2 regions of the Bradyrhizobium sp. SZCCHNR1017 genome follow, and region 2 is predicted to be linked to the other one. Evidence: riboswitches for the same ligand, from Rfam matches in the RefSeq annotation. Region 2 holds a riboswitch; the other holds the start of a gene.
What was found. Region 2 has a riboswitch for S-adenosylmethionine ahead of QW863_RS12085 (O-succinylhomoserine sulfhydrylase). Riboswitches for the same ligand answer to the same signal wherever they lie in the genome.

Region 1 (5,045 bases), on a different contig from region 2:
GCAGCGCGTTCGGCAGCTTGTAGTTGGCGAGCGCGCGCAGCACGAGGCCGCGCCGGGTCAGGAATGCGTCGGCCTCGACCGCGGTCTTGCCCTTGTCGGTCGGGAAGTGGATCAGGATGAAATTGGTGACGCTCGGCGTCACCTTCAGCCCGAGCTTGCCGATCTCCTCGGTCAGCCAGTTGCGCCACGTTTCCGTGTGCGTCTTCGACATCTGCTGATGCGCGGTGTCCTCGATCGCGGCGACCGCGGCGAGCATCGCCGGCGAGGAGACGTTGAACGGCCCACGGATTCGGTTGATCGCATCGACGATGTGCGCCGGGCCGAACATCCAGCCGACGCGGAGCGCCGCGAGGCCGTGGATCTTGGAAAAGGTATGGGTGACGACCGTGTTCTCGGTCGTCGCCACCAGCTCGAGCCCGAACTCGTAGTCATTGCGCGCAACGTAGTCGGCATAGGCGGCGTCGAGCACCAGCACGACATGAGACGGCAGGCCGGCACGCAGCCGCTTGACCTCGTCGAACGGGATGTAGGTGCCGGTCGGGTTGTTCGGGTTGGCGAGCCAGACCAGCTTGGTGCGCGGCGTCACCGCGGCAAGGATGGCGTCGACATCGGTGCGATACTCCGTCTCCGCGGCAACCACGTTCCTGGCGCCGCAGGCCATGGTCGCGATCGGATAGACCAGGAAGCCGTGCGCGGTGGAGATCGCCTCGTCGCCTTGGCCAAGAAAGGTGTGTGCCAGCAGATTGAGGATCTCGTCGGAGCCGGCGCCGCAGACGATGCGGTCGGGATCGAGGCCGTAGGTGCGGCCGATCGCCTCGCGCAGCACCCGGGAGGTCCCTTCCGGATAATCTTCCAGATGCGTGGCCGCGCTCTTGAACGCCTCGATCGCCCTCGGCGAGGGACCAAACGGGGTCTCGTTGGCCGACAGCTTGAAAACCTTGCGGCCAGGCTCCGGCTTGGGACTCTTGCCCGGCGTGTAGGGCGCGATGTCGAGGATGCCGGGGTTCGGCACGGGGCGGTTCATCATCAACTCCGGAAAATCGTCACTGGCGCGAGGCGTCTCAGCTCGGAACCGTATAGCGTTTCGCATGGCCGCCGACGAGGGCCGTCGAGCGGACCGAGGCGCCCGCCGCGATCAGGGCAGCCTTGATCTTGTCGAGGTTCGACGGCGCCTCGATCGACACCAGCAGCGCGGCGCCGTCGAAGGCGGTATCGGGCACCGCGACCACGTCGGCCAGCGGCGACAGCGCGCGCGACACCTGCGCATTCCAGCCGGAGACGCGGATGCTCCAGGTCTCGACCTCCAGCACGAGCGCGTCGTCGGCGACCCGCGACACCGCGAACACCGGCAGCGCCGCCGGATGGTCGGCACGCTCAATGAACGGCATCCGGGCGATGATCTTCGGCGCGCCCACGGGCTCGAGCGTGATCCACCACGGCGTATGGCCCGATGTCGTCGATACCAGCGCCAGATCGCCCTTCGAGCGCGCCACGGCTTCGACGGCGGCCTGGGCGCTGAAATGGGCGACATAAGGCACCACGAAGCCGAAATGGAACCTGGCGGAATCGCGCATCGCGGATTCGCCGACCGACACGTCGGCGTGAACCGAGAACGGCGCCTGCACGTAAGTGAACGTCGAGACGATCACGCGCCAGATGCCCTCGACGGTGTCGAGCGGCAGGATGCCGCGATGGCGCTGCACCAGGCGCCGCATCATGTCGGCCTCTCGCGCCGGCCGGAACGCCGAGCCGACCTCCTGGGTCTTCTTGACCTTGATCAGCCGGTCGATGATGTCGGCCCTGTTCATCAGGAGCTGATGGACCTGCTCGTCGATCGCGTCGATCTCCTTGCGCAAATCGGCAAGCGAAGGCGGGGCAGGCGGCGGGTTGGACATGGGCTGGTCACTCTTCGCAGGCCACCGGTTAACGTGCGGCCGACTGGAACGGATGTCGTTCTCTCCGATGCGGGAGACGCGCGCAACAGCAAGTTTACCTTGTGCCGCCTAGGCTTGGCTGGTTTGCAGCCGTGGGGCGCCCGATCGGCGGTCAACCCCAGCTTGCCTTGACGCGGAGCGCCCGCGGGACTAGTTTCTGCCTGTTCCGTGGTCATTTGAGCCGGCCGGCTTGCAGCCACGTTAAAAAACTCGCTAAACAGGCCGGGGACGTTATCGATCCCGGCCGAACCCCAGTTCAGGCCGGGTTTTTCATGGCCTGATATGTCACGTGGTTCGGGAGCCCTTGCCGGATGGCCGGGGTGAGAGACATGACAGGCCTGACGCCGAAACCCACCTCCGCGCTGCGCACGATTGCGCCCGAAGAGCGCTCGCACGAGGTCGATCATCCGAGCTCGCTGGTCGCGCAGTTCGGCGCTGACAAGCCGCTCAGGCTCGATTGCGGCGTCGACCTGTCGCCGTTCCAGATCGCCTACCAGACCTATGGCGAACTCAACGCCGACAGGTCCAACGCGGTCCTGGTCTGCCACGCCCTGACCGGCGACCAGCACGTCGCCAACCGCCATCCCGTCACCGGCAAGCCCGGCTGGTGGGAGACGCTGGTCGGCCCTGGCCGCCCGCTCGACCCGAGCCGTTATTTCATCATCTGCTCGAACGTGATCGGCGGCTGCATGGGCTCGACCGGCCCGGCCTCGCTGAATCCCGCCACCGGCAAGGTGTGGGGGCTCGATTTCCCGATCATCACCATCCCCGACATGGTGCGCGCGCAGGCGATGCTGATCGATCATCTCGGCATCGACACGTTGTTCGCCGTGGTTGGCGGCTCGATGGGCGGCATGCAGGCGCTGCAATGGACAGTGGCCTATCCCACCCGCGTGTTCGCGAATCTCGCGATCGCCTGCGCCACCCGGCACTCGGCGCAGAACATCGCCTTCCACGAGCTCGGCCGCCAGGCCGTGATGGCCGATCCCGACTGGGACCACGGCCGCTACGGCGACAAGGGCACTCATCCGCATCGCGGCCTCGCGGTGGCACGGATGGCCGCGCATATCACTTATCTGTCGGATGCCGCCCTGCATCGCAAGTTCGGCCGCCGCATGCAGGACCGCGAACTGCCGACGTTCTCGTTCGACGCCGATTTCCAGGTCGAGAGCTATCTGCGCTATCAGGGCTCGTCCTTCGTCGAGCGCTTCGACGCCAACTCCTATCTCTATCTGACGCGGGCGATGGACTATTTCGACATCGCCGCCGATCATGACGGCGTGCTGGCGGCGGCGTTCCGCGGCATCCAGACCCGCTTCTGCGTGGTGTCCTTCACCAGCGACTGGCTGTTTCCGACCGCGGAATCGCGGGCGCTGGTGCATGCGCTCAATGCCTCCAGCGCGCGGGTGTCGTTCGCGGAGATCGAGACCGACAAGGGGCACGACGCGTTCCTGCTCGACGTCCCCGAGTTCTTCGAGATCGCCAGCGCCTTTCTCGATTCCGCCGGCAAGGCGCGCGGCCTCAACGCCGCGAACGGAGGCTGAGCCATGAGCATGCAGGGCGTGTTGCCGCTGAACGGCTTTTCCGGCGGCGAGGTGCTGGCCTATCGGCCGGATCATCTGCTGGTCGCCGGCATGGTCGAGCGCGACTCCAAGGTGCTCGACATCGGCTGCGGCGACGGCGATCTCTTGCAGCTGCTGGAGAGCCGCGGCATCGACGGCCGCGGCATCGAGCTGTCGCGCGAGGGCGTCAATCATTGCGTCGCCAAGGGGCTCGCGGTGGTGCAGGGCGACGCCGACACCGATCTCGTCGACTATCCCGACGATGCGTTCGACTATGTGATCCTGTCGCAGACCTTGCAGGCGACGCGGCAGCCCAAGGTCGTGCTGGAGAATCTGCTGCGCATCGGCCGTCGCGCCATCGTCACCTTTCCGAATTTCGGCTTCTGGCGGCTGCGCCTGCAACTGCTCGTCGGCGGCCACATGCCGCGAACCGACAATCTGCCCTTCACCTGGTACGACACGCCGAACATCCATTTCTGCACCATCAAGGACTTCGTGCAGCTCTGCGATGAGATCGGCGTCAAGATGGAGCGCGCCGTCGCGCTTGATAGTTACGGCCGTCCCTTGCGCGTCGCGATGCCCTGGTGGTTCTGGAACATGTTCGGCGAGCAGGGCGTGTTCCTGCTGAGCCGGGCGGAGAAGGGAAGGTAGGGCAGGGGGCGACCGTTCCCAGGGGGCTGGGATGATCTCTTCGACACGATCGCAACTTAGAGCGTGCATGAGGACGGACGTGGATGGCCGGGACAAGCCCGGCCATGACGAGCTTGGGGTTGGCGGCTTTTACTTTTCAAAGAGCCGAGAGCGGTTGAAACAACGTGCTACGTTCCCGCGGCGCATCTGCGCCCGAGCTATGCGTCATGCATCGCCTCCGATAACGAAGAGGCGCAGGGAAGGCCGGATGCTGACCGCACCCATGGCCCGCCTGCGGAAAAAATGCAGGCGGCAGGAACCACAGGTACGAGCCGGAACACCCGTCCTTCCCTGCGCGATGGCTGAACGGCTGCTTCGCGTTCTCCCCGGTGCGCCGGGCTTTCTGGCCACCGTCGTCCGAGTGATGCAGAACACCACAACAAACTTGGCATCAGCGTCGGGATGCCAGGACCGCGCGACTTGACCGTGCGCATCGGAATTGTTCGTCCGCGCGAGGCAAGCCCCACGCGCAATCCGACACGCCCATCGCATCCCACACTCAGCGTTCGTGACGACCGCGATACGCCCCTCTTGCTGCGAGGCGGGACGCGCGGAAATCTGCGCCTGATTTGCCCGACGGCGCAAGTGCCAAGCGTGCGACGAACTAACACGACGGGCAATTCGCGCATGACGCTCATGCGCAAACTGCCCGTCGTGCAACGACGCCGCTTCGTCGCTGTGGCTGGGCCGGCAATCTACAGCAAGCCGACCTTGTGCATCATGTCGCGGATCTGCGCCGGACTGGGATCACCGACCGCCGGGCTGGACCACTCGCCGGTCGTCGTTGCCGGGCCCCGGGCAACCGAACCGGATCCGTTGAGCTTGCCATTCGGCGCCTGCGGCGCCAGCGTCGGAGACG
Region 2 (5,045 bases):
ACCGACATCTTCAACCGCGTGCCGTGCCTGCCGCCGAAGGGTGTCGCCAAGAAGAACTTCATTTCGCTGCCGCACGTCGCCAACAAGCTCGCCTCCGGCCTGCCGGTCGTGATCGTCGCCTTCGGCTCATCGTCGACGCAGGGCTTTGGCGCGAGCGCGCCGGACTACACCTATCCGAACCGGCTCGCCGCGCAGTTGCGCCGGCAATATCCGATGGTCGACATCAGCGTCATCAATGCCGGCGTCGGCGGCGAGGATGCGCCGGAGATGATGAAGCGACTGGAGACGTCGGTGATCGACCGGCGTCCGGATCTCGTGATCTGGCAGGTCGGCACCAATGCCGTGCTGCGCGATCTCGATCCGGCCGAGACCGCCAGGCTGGTCGAGGATGGCGTTGCCAAGATCCAGGCGGCGGCCTCCGATGTCGTGCTGGTCGACCTGCAATATTCGCCGCGCGTCAACGAGCGCTCGGAGAACGCCAGCCGCATGAACAAGCTGCTCGGGCGTATTGCCGAGCTGCATCACGCCGGCATCTTCCCGCGCTTCGAGGTGATGCGCGACTGGCACGAGCGCCAGGCGATCCCGATCAACGAGTTCGTGATCTCGGACGGCCTGCACATGAGCGATTGGGGCTATGCCTGCTTCGCCCAGTTGCTCGGCGACGACATCATCCGCTCGGTCGGCCAGGTCAAGCTCGGCATCAACGCACCGGCCGAGGTGCCGACCTATCGGCCGATGTGATCGAGGGCGAGTGGGGAACAGCGAGTAGCGAATAGAGAAAGAGATCCTACTACTCGCTACTCTCTATTCGCCATTCGCTACGCCGCGTTGAGGGCGGCGTCGAGATCCTCGATCAGATCGTCGGCATGCTCGAGTCCGGCGGAGAAGCGGATGAAGCCCTCGCTGATGCCGAGCTCGGCGCGCGCCTCCGGCGTCAGCCGCTGATGCGTCGTCGTCGCCGGGTGCGTGACCAGCGTCTTGGCGTCGCCGAGATTGTTGGAGATGCGCGCGAGCTTGAGCCCGTTGAGCGTGCGGAACGCCGCCGCCTTGCCGCCCTTGACCTCGAAGCCGACCAGGGTCGAGCCGGCGCGCATCTGCTTGCGGACGGTTGCCGCCTGCGGATGGTCCTCGCGGCCCGGATAGATCAGCCGCGAGATCTTCCGATGCGCGGCGAGGAAGTCGGCCACCTTCGCCGCCGTCTCGGTCTGCGCGCGCACGCGCACCGCCAGGGTCTCCAGGCCCTTGAGCAGGACCCAGGCGTTGAACGGCGAGATCGACGGGCCGGTCTGGCGCATGAAATTGTGGATGTGCTCGGCGATGAACGCCTCCGACGACAGGATCACACCGCCGAGACAGCGACCTTGGCCGTCGATGTGCTTGGTCGCGGAATACACCACGACGTCAGCGCCGAGCGCGAGCGGGCTCTGCCAGATCGGGGTGGCGAACACGTTGTCGACGATCAGCCGCGCGCCATGGGCGTGCGCGATCTCGGCGATGGCGGGGATGTCCATCACGTCGAGCGTCGGATTGGTCGGGCTCTCCAGGAAGAACGACTTGGTGTTGGGTCTGACCGCCTTCTGCCACTGGGCGAGGTCGAGCCCATCGACCAGGGTCGACTCGATGCCGTAGCGCGGCAAGAGATCCTCGACCACGTAGCGGCACGAGCCGAACAGCGCCTTGGCCGCGACGACGTGGTCGCCGGCACGGAGGGGAGCCAGGATTGCCGTGGTGACCGCGGCCATTCCGGTTGCGGCCGAGCGGCAGGCCTCGGCGCCCTCGAGCTCGATCATGCGGCGCTCGAACATCGCCGTGGTGGGATTGGAGAAGCGCGAATAGATGAAGCCGGGATCCTCGCCCTTGAAGCGCGCCTCGCATTCCTCGGCGGTGGCGTAGACGAACCCTTGGGTGAGATAGAGCGCCTCGGCGGTCTCGCCGAATTCGGAGCGCAAGGTGCCAGAATGCACCAGCCTCGTTTCGGGACGATAGTGGGCGAACGACGCCGGCGCCTTCGCGGGGGACTTCGACATGTGACCTCCATCGTGGCCACCGCCTTGAGCGATGGGCACAAAAAAACCGGCCTGGGACAAAACCTCAAGGCCGGGATCACATTCGTCCCCGGCCTGTTTAGCGACTTATTTAACGTGGCTGCAAGCCGGCCGGCTCAAATCACCACGGGATAAGTCGTGCTCATAGTCGCAACCGGCCTTTCCGTCAAGCCAGCCATCGGATAACCGGTCAAAAGACCCTATATTGGCTCCATAAGCCGCCGTTCCGGCGCCTGCAAAGGATCAGGTCTTGCCGTTTTCGCTCAGCCCCGACGCCCACGGCATCCTCCCCGATCGCATGATCGTGGCGATGACGGAGGCTGGCCTGATCATCCCCGAATATGATTTCGTCGAGAGCCAGATCCAGCCGGCGAGCCTCGATCTGCGGCTCGGCGACATCGCCTATCGCGTGCGTGCGAGCTTCCTGCCCGGGCCGGGCGCGACGGTCGCCGAGCGCATCGACGAGCTCAAGCTGCACGAATTCGCACTTGCCGACGGCGCGGTGCTGGAGACCAACTGCGTCTACATCGTGCCGCTGTTGGAGAGCTTGGCGCTGCCGAAGGACATCGTCGCGGCCGCCAATCCGAAAAGCTCGACCGGGCGGCTCGACGTGTTCACCCGCGTGATCGCCGACGGCACGCGACGCTTCGACATGATCGGCGCGGGCTATCACGGCCCGCTCTATGCCGAGATCAGCCCGAAGACGTTCCCGGTCCTGCTGCGCGAGGGCTCGCGCCTGTCCCAGGTTCGCTTCCGCTATCGCGACGCGGTCCTGTCGGAGGACGAACTGATCGCGCTGCACCAGGCCGAGCGACTGGTGGATCGCGACGATGCCGATCTCACCGGCGGCGTCGCGCTTTCCGTCGACCTGTCCGGCAGCAATGCGAACGGCAATGTCGGCTATCGCGCCAAGCGCCACACCGGCGTCGTCGACGTCGACCGCCGCGCCGGCTATCCGGTCGAGGAGTTCTGGGAGCCGATCAAGGCACGTCCCGACGGCAGCCTCATTCTCGATCCCGGCGAGTTCTACATCCTGGCCTCCAAGGAGGCCGTGCAGGTGCCGCCGGACTACGCCGCGGAGATGGTGCCGTTCGATCCGCTGGTCGGCGAATTCCGCGTCCACTATGCCGGCTTCTTCGATCCCGGCTTCGGCTATGCCGGCGCCGGCGGGCAGGGCTCGCGCGCGGTGCTCGAGGTGCGCTCGCGCGAGGTGCCGTTCATCCTCGAGCACGGCCAGATCGTCGGCCGTCTCGTCTACGAGAAGATGCTGGCGCGGCCGAATGCGATGTATGGCAGCCGCATCGGCTCCAACTACCAGGCCCAGGGCCTGAAGCTCTCCAAGCATTTCCGTCTCTGAGCGCGGCTGCGTCTGCCGCGCACCCCCAATGCGCCTGCCGCACAGGGCGCGCGCCAGCGCCGTGCTAGGAAAGCGAGAGCAATCGAACGATAACACGGCCGCGGCCTGCGCGGCCGAGCGGGGAGCTGAGATGTCCGAGATCGGCCTGGCCGACAATCCGGTCGGCGAGGGGCGTGCGTTGCCGCCCCCCGAGAAGCCGGTCCGGAATAAGCTCGTCGACGGACCCATCCTGCGCACCCTGCTGTCGCTGGCCTGGCCCAACATCATCGCGAACACGGCCGGCACCTGCGTCGTCATCGCCGAGACCTCCTATATCGGCCGGCTCGGTATCGAGGCGCTGGCGGCGATGGCGCTGGTGTTTCCGCTGGTGATCCTGACCATGACGATGTCCGGCGGCGCGATGGGCGGCGGCGTGGCCTCGGCGATCGCGCGCGCGCTCGGCGCCGGCGACGCCGAGCGGGCCTCGACGCTCGCCACGCACGCGCTGCTGATCGCGCTATTGTTCGGCGCGACCTTCATGATCGGCATGCTGGCGTTCGGCCCTGCCTTGCTGGAGGTGCTCGGCGGCCGCGGCGCGGTGCTGAGCCATGCCACGGCCTATCTGCAGATCTTCTTCGGCGGCGCGATCCTGCCCTGGCTGATGAACTCGATGGCTGGCATCCTGCGCGGCACCGGCAACATGAAGCTGCCGTCGTTCATGATCCTCAGCTCGGCGCTGCTGCAGATCGTATTGGGCGGCACGCTCAGCCTGGTCCTCGGGCTCGGCATGCGCGGCGTCGCCGCCGGCGCGCTGCTGGCGTTCTGCGTCAGCATCTCGGTGATGGGCTGGTACCTGTTCTCCGGCCGCGCGCGCGTGCGGCCGAAGCTGCGGGGCCTGAAGATCAGCGGCGCGATGTTCGCCGACATTCTCAAGGTCGGCGCCGTCGCCTGCTTCTCGCCGCTGCAATCCGTGCTGTCGATCGCGATCTTCACGCATATGCTGGCGTCGTTCGGCACCGCCGTGCTCGCCGGCTACGGCATCGGCGCGCGGCTCGAGTTCATGATGACCACGGTCGCATTCTCCGTCGGCATGGCCTCGGTGCCGATGGTCGGCATGGCGATCGGTGCGGAGAGAATCGCGCGCGCCCGCCGCATCGCCTGGACGGCGGGACTGGTGTCGTTCGCGTCGGTGGGCGCGCTGTCGACGCTGATCGCGATCGTCCCGCAATTGTGGGTCGACATCTTCACCCAGGACGAGAGCGCGCGCAGCGCGGGCCGGCACTATCTCCAGGTCGCGGCGCCGATGTATGCCTTCATCGGCCTGGCGATCTCGATGTATTTCTCCTCGCAGGGTGCCGCCAGGGTGCTCGGTCCGGTGCTGGCGCAGACGGTGCGGCTCGTCTTCATCGCTGCGGGTGGCAGCTATCTGTTGAGCCGTGCCGCGACCGAGGGCGACTTCTTCATGCTGGCGGCGTCCTCGATGGTCCTGCTCGGGGTGCTGACGCTCGCCAGCGTCATGCTCACCCGCTGGGGCCCGAAGCCGGCCGCAGCGCTGGAGCTGCGCCCGGCCGTGCTGACGGCCGGACGCGGCCTTGACTCGCGCGGGCCGCCGCCGGCGCGTATCGGCTGAGCCGCTATCCGCGCAGCCTGCCCAACGTGTCCTG

Region 1: another riboswitch for S-adenosylmethionine. It lies ahead of QW863_RS32865 (homoserine O-acetyltransferase); the one in region 2 lies ahead of QW863_RS12085 (O-succinylhomoserine sulfhydrylase).

Annotation. Positions count from the first base shown of each region.
Region 1 covers NZ_JAUHIR010000022.1:49,442-54,486, reverse strand. The annotation lists gene hisC (histidinol-phosphate transaminase) at 1-1,024, opposite strand, end outside; gene QW863_RS32870 (chorismate mutase) at 1,062-1,895, opposite strand; SAM riboswitch at 2,093-2,172, shown strand; gene QW863_RS32865 (homoserine O-acetyltransferase) at 2,264-3,478, shown strand; gene metW (methionine biosynthesis protein MetW) at 3,482-4,147, shown strand; gene QW863_RS32855 (S8 family serine peptidase) at 4,882-5,045, opposite strand, start outside.
Region 2 covers NZ_JAUHIR010000003.1:699,772-704,816, forward strand. The annotation lists gene QW863_RS12080 (GDSL-type esterase/lipase family protein) at 1-741, shown strand, start outside; gene QW863_RS12085 (O-succinylhomoserine sulfhydrylase) at 819-2,027, opposite strand; SAM riboswitch at 2,104-2,183, opposite strand; gene QW863_RS12090 (2'-deoxycytidine 5'-triphosphate deaminase) at 2,296-3,402, shown strand; gene QW863_RS12095 (MATE family efflux transporter) at 3,533-5,011, shown strand; gene QW863_RS12100 (SRPBCC family protein) at 5,016-5,045, opposite strand, start outside.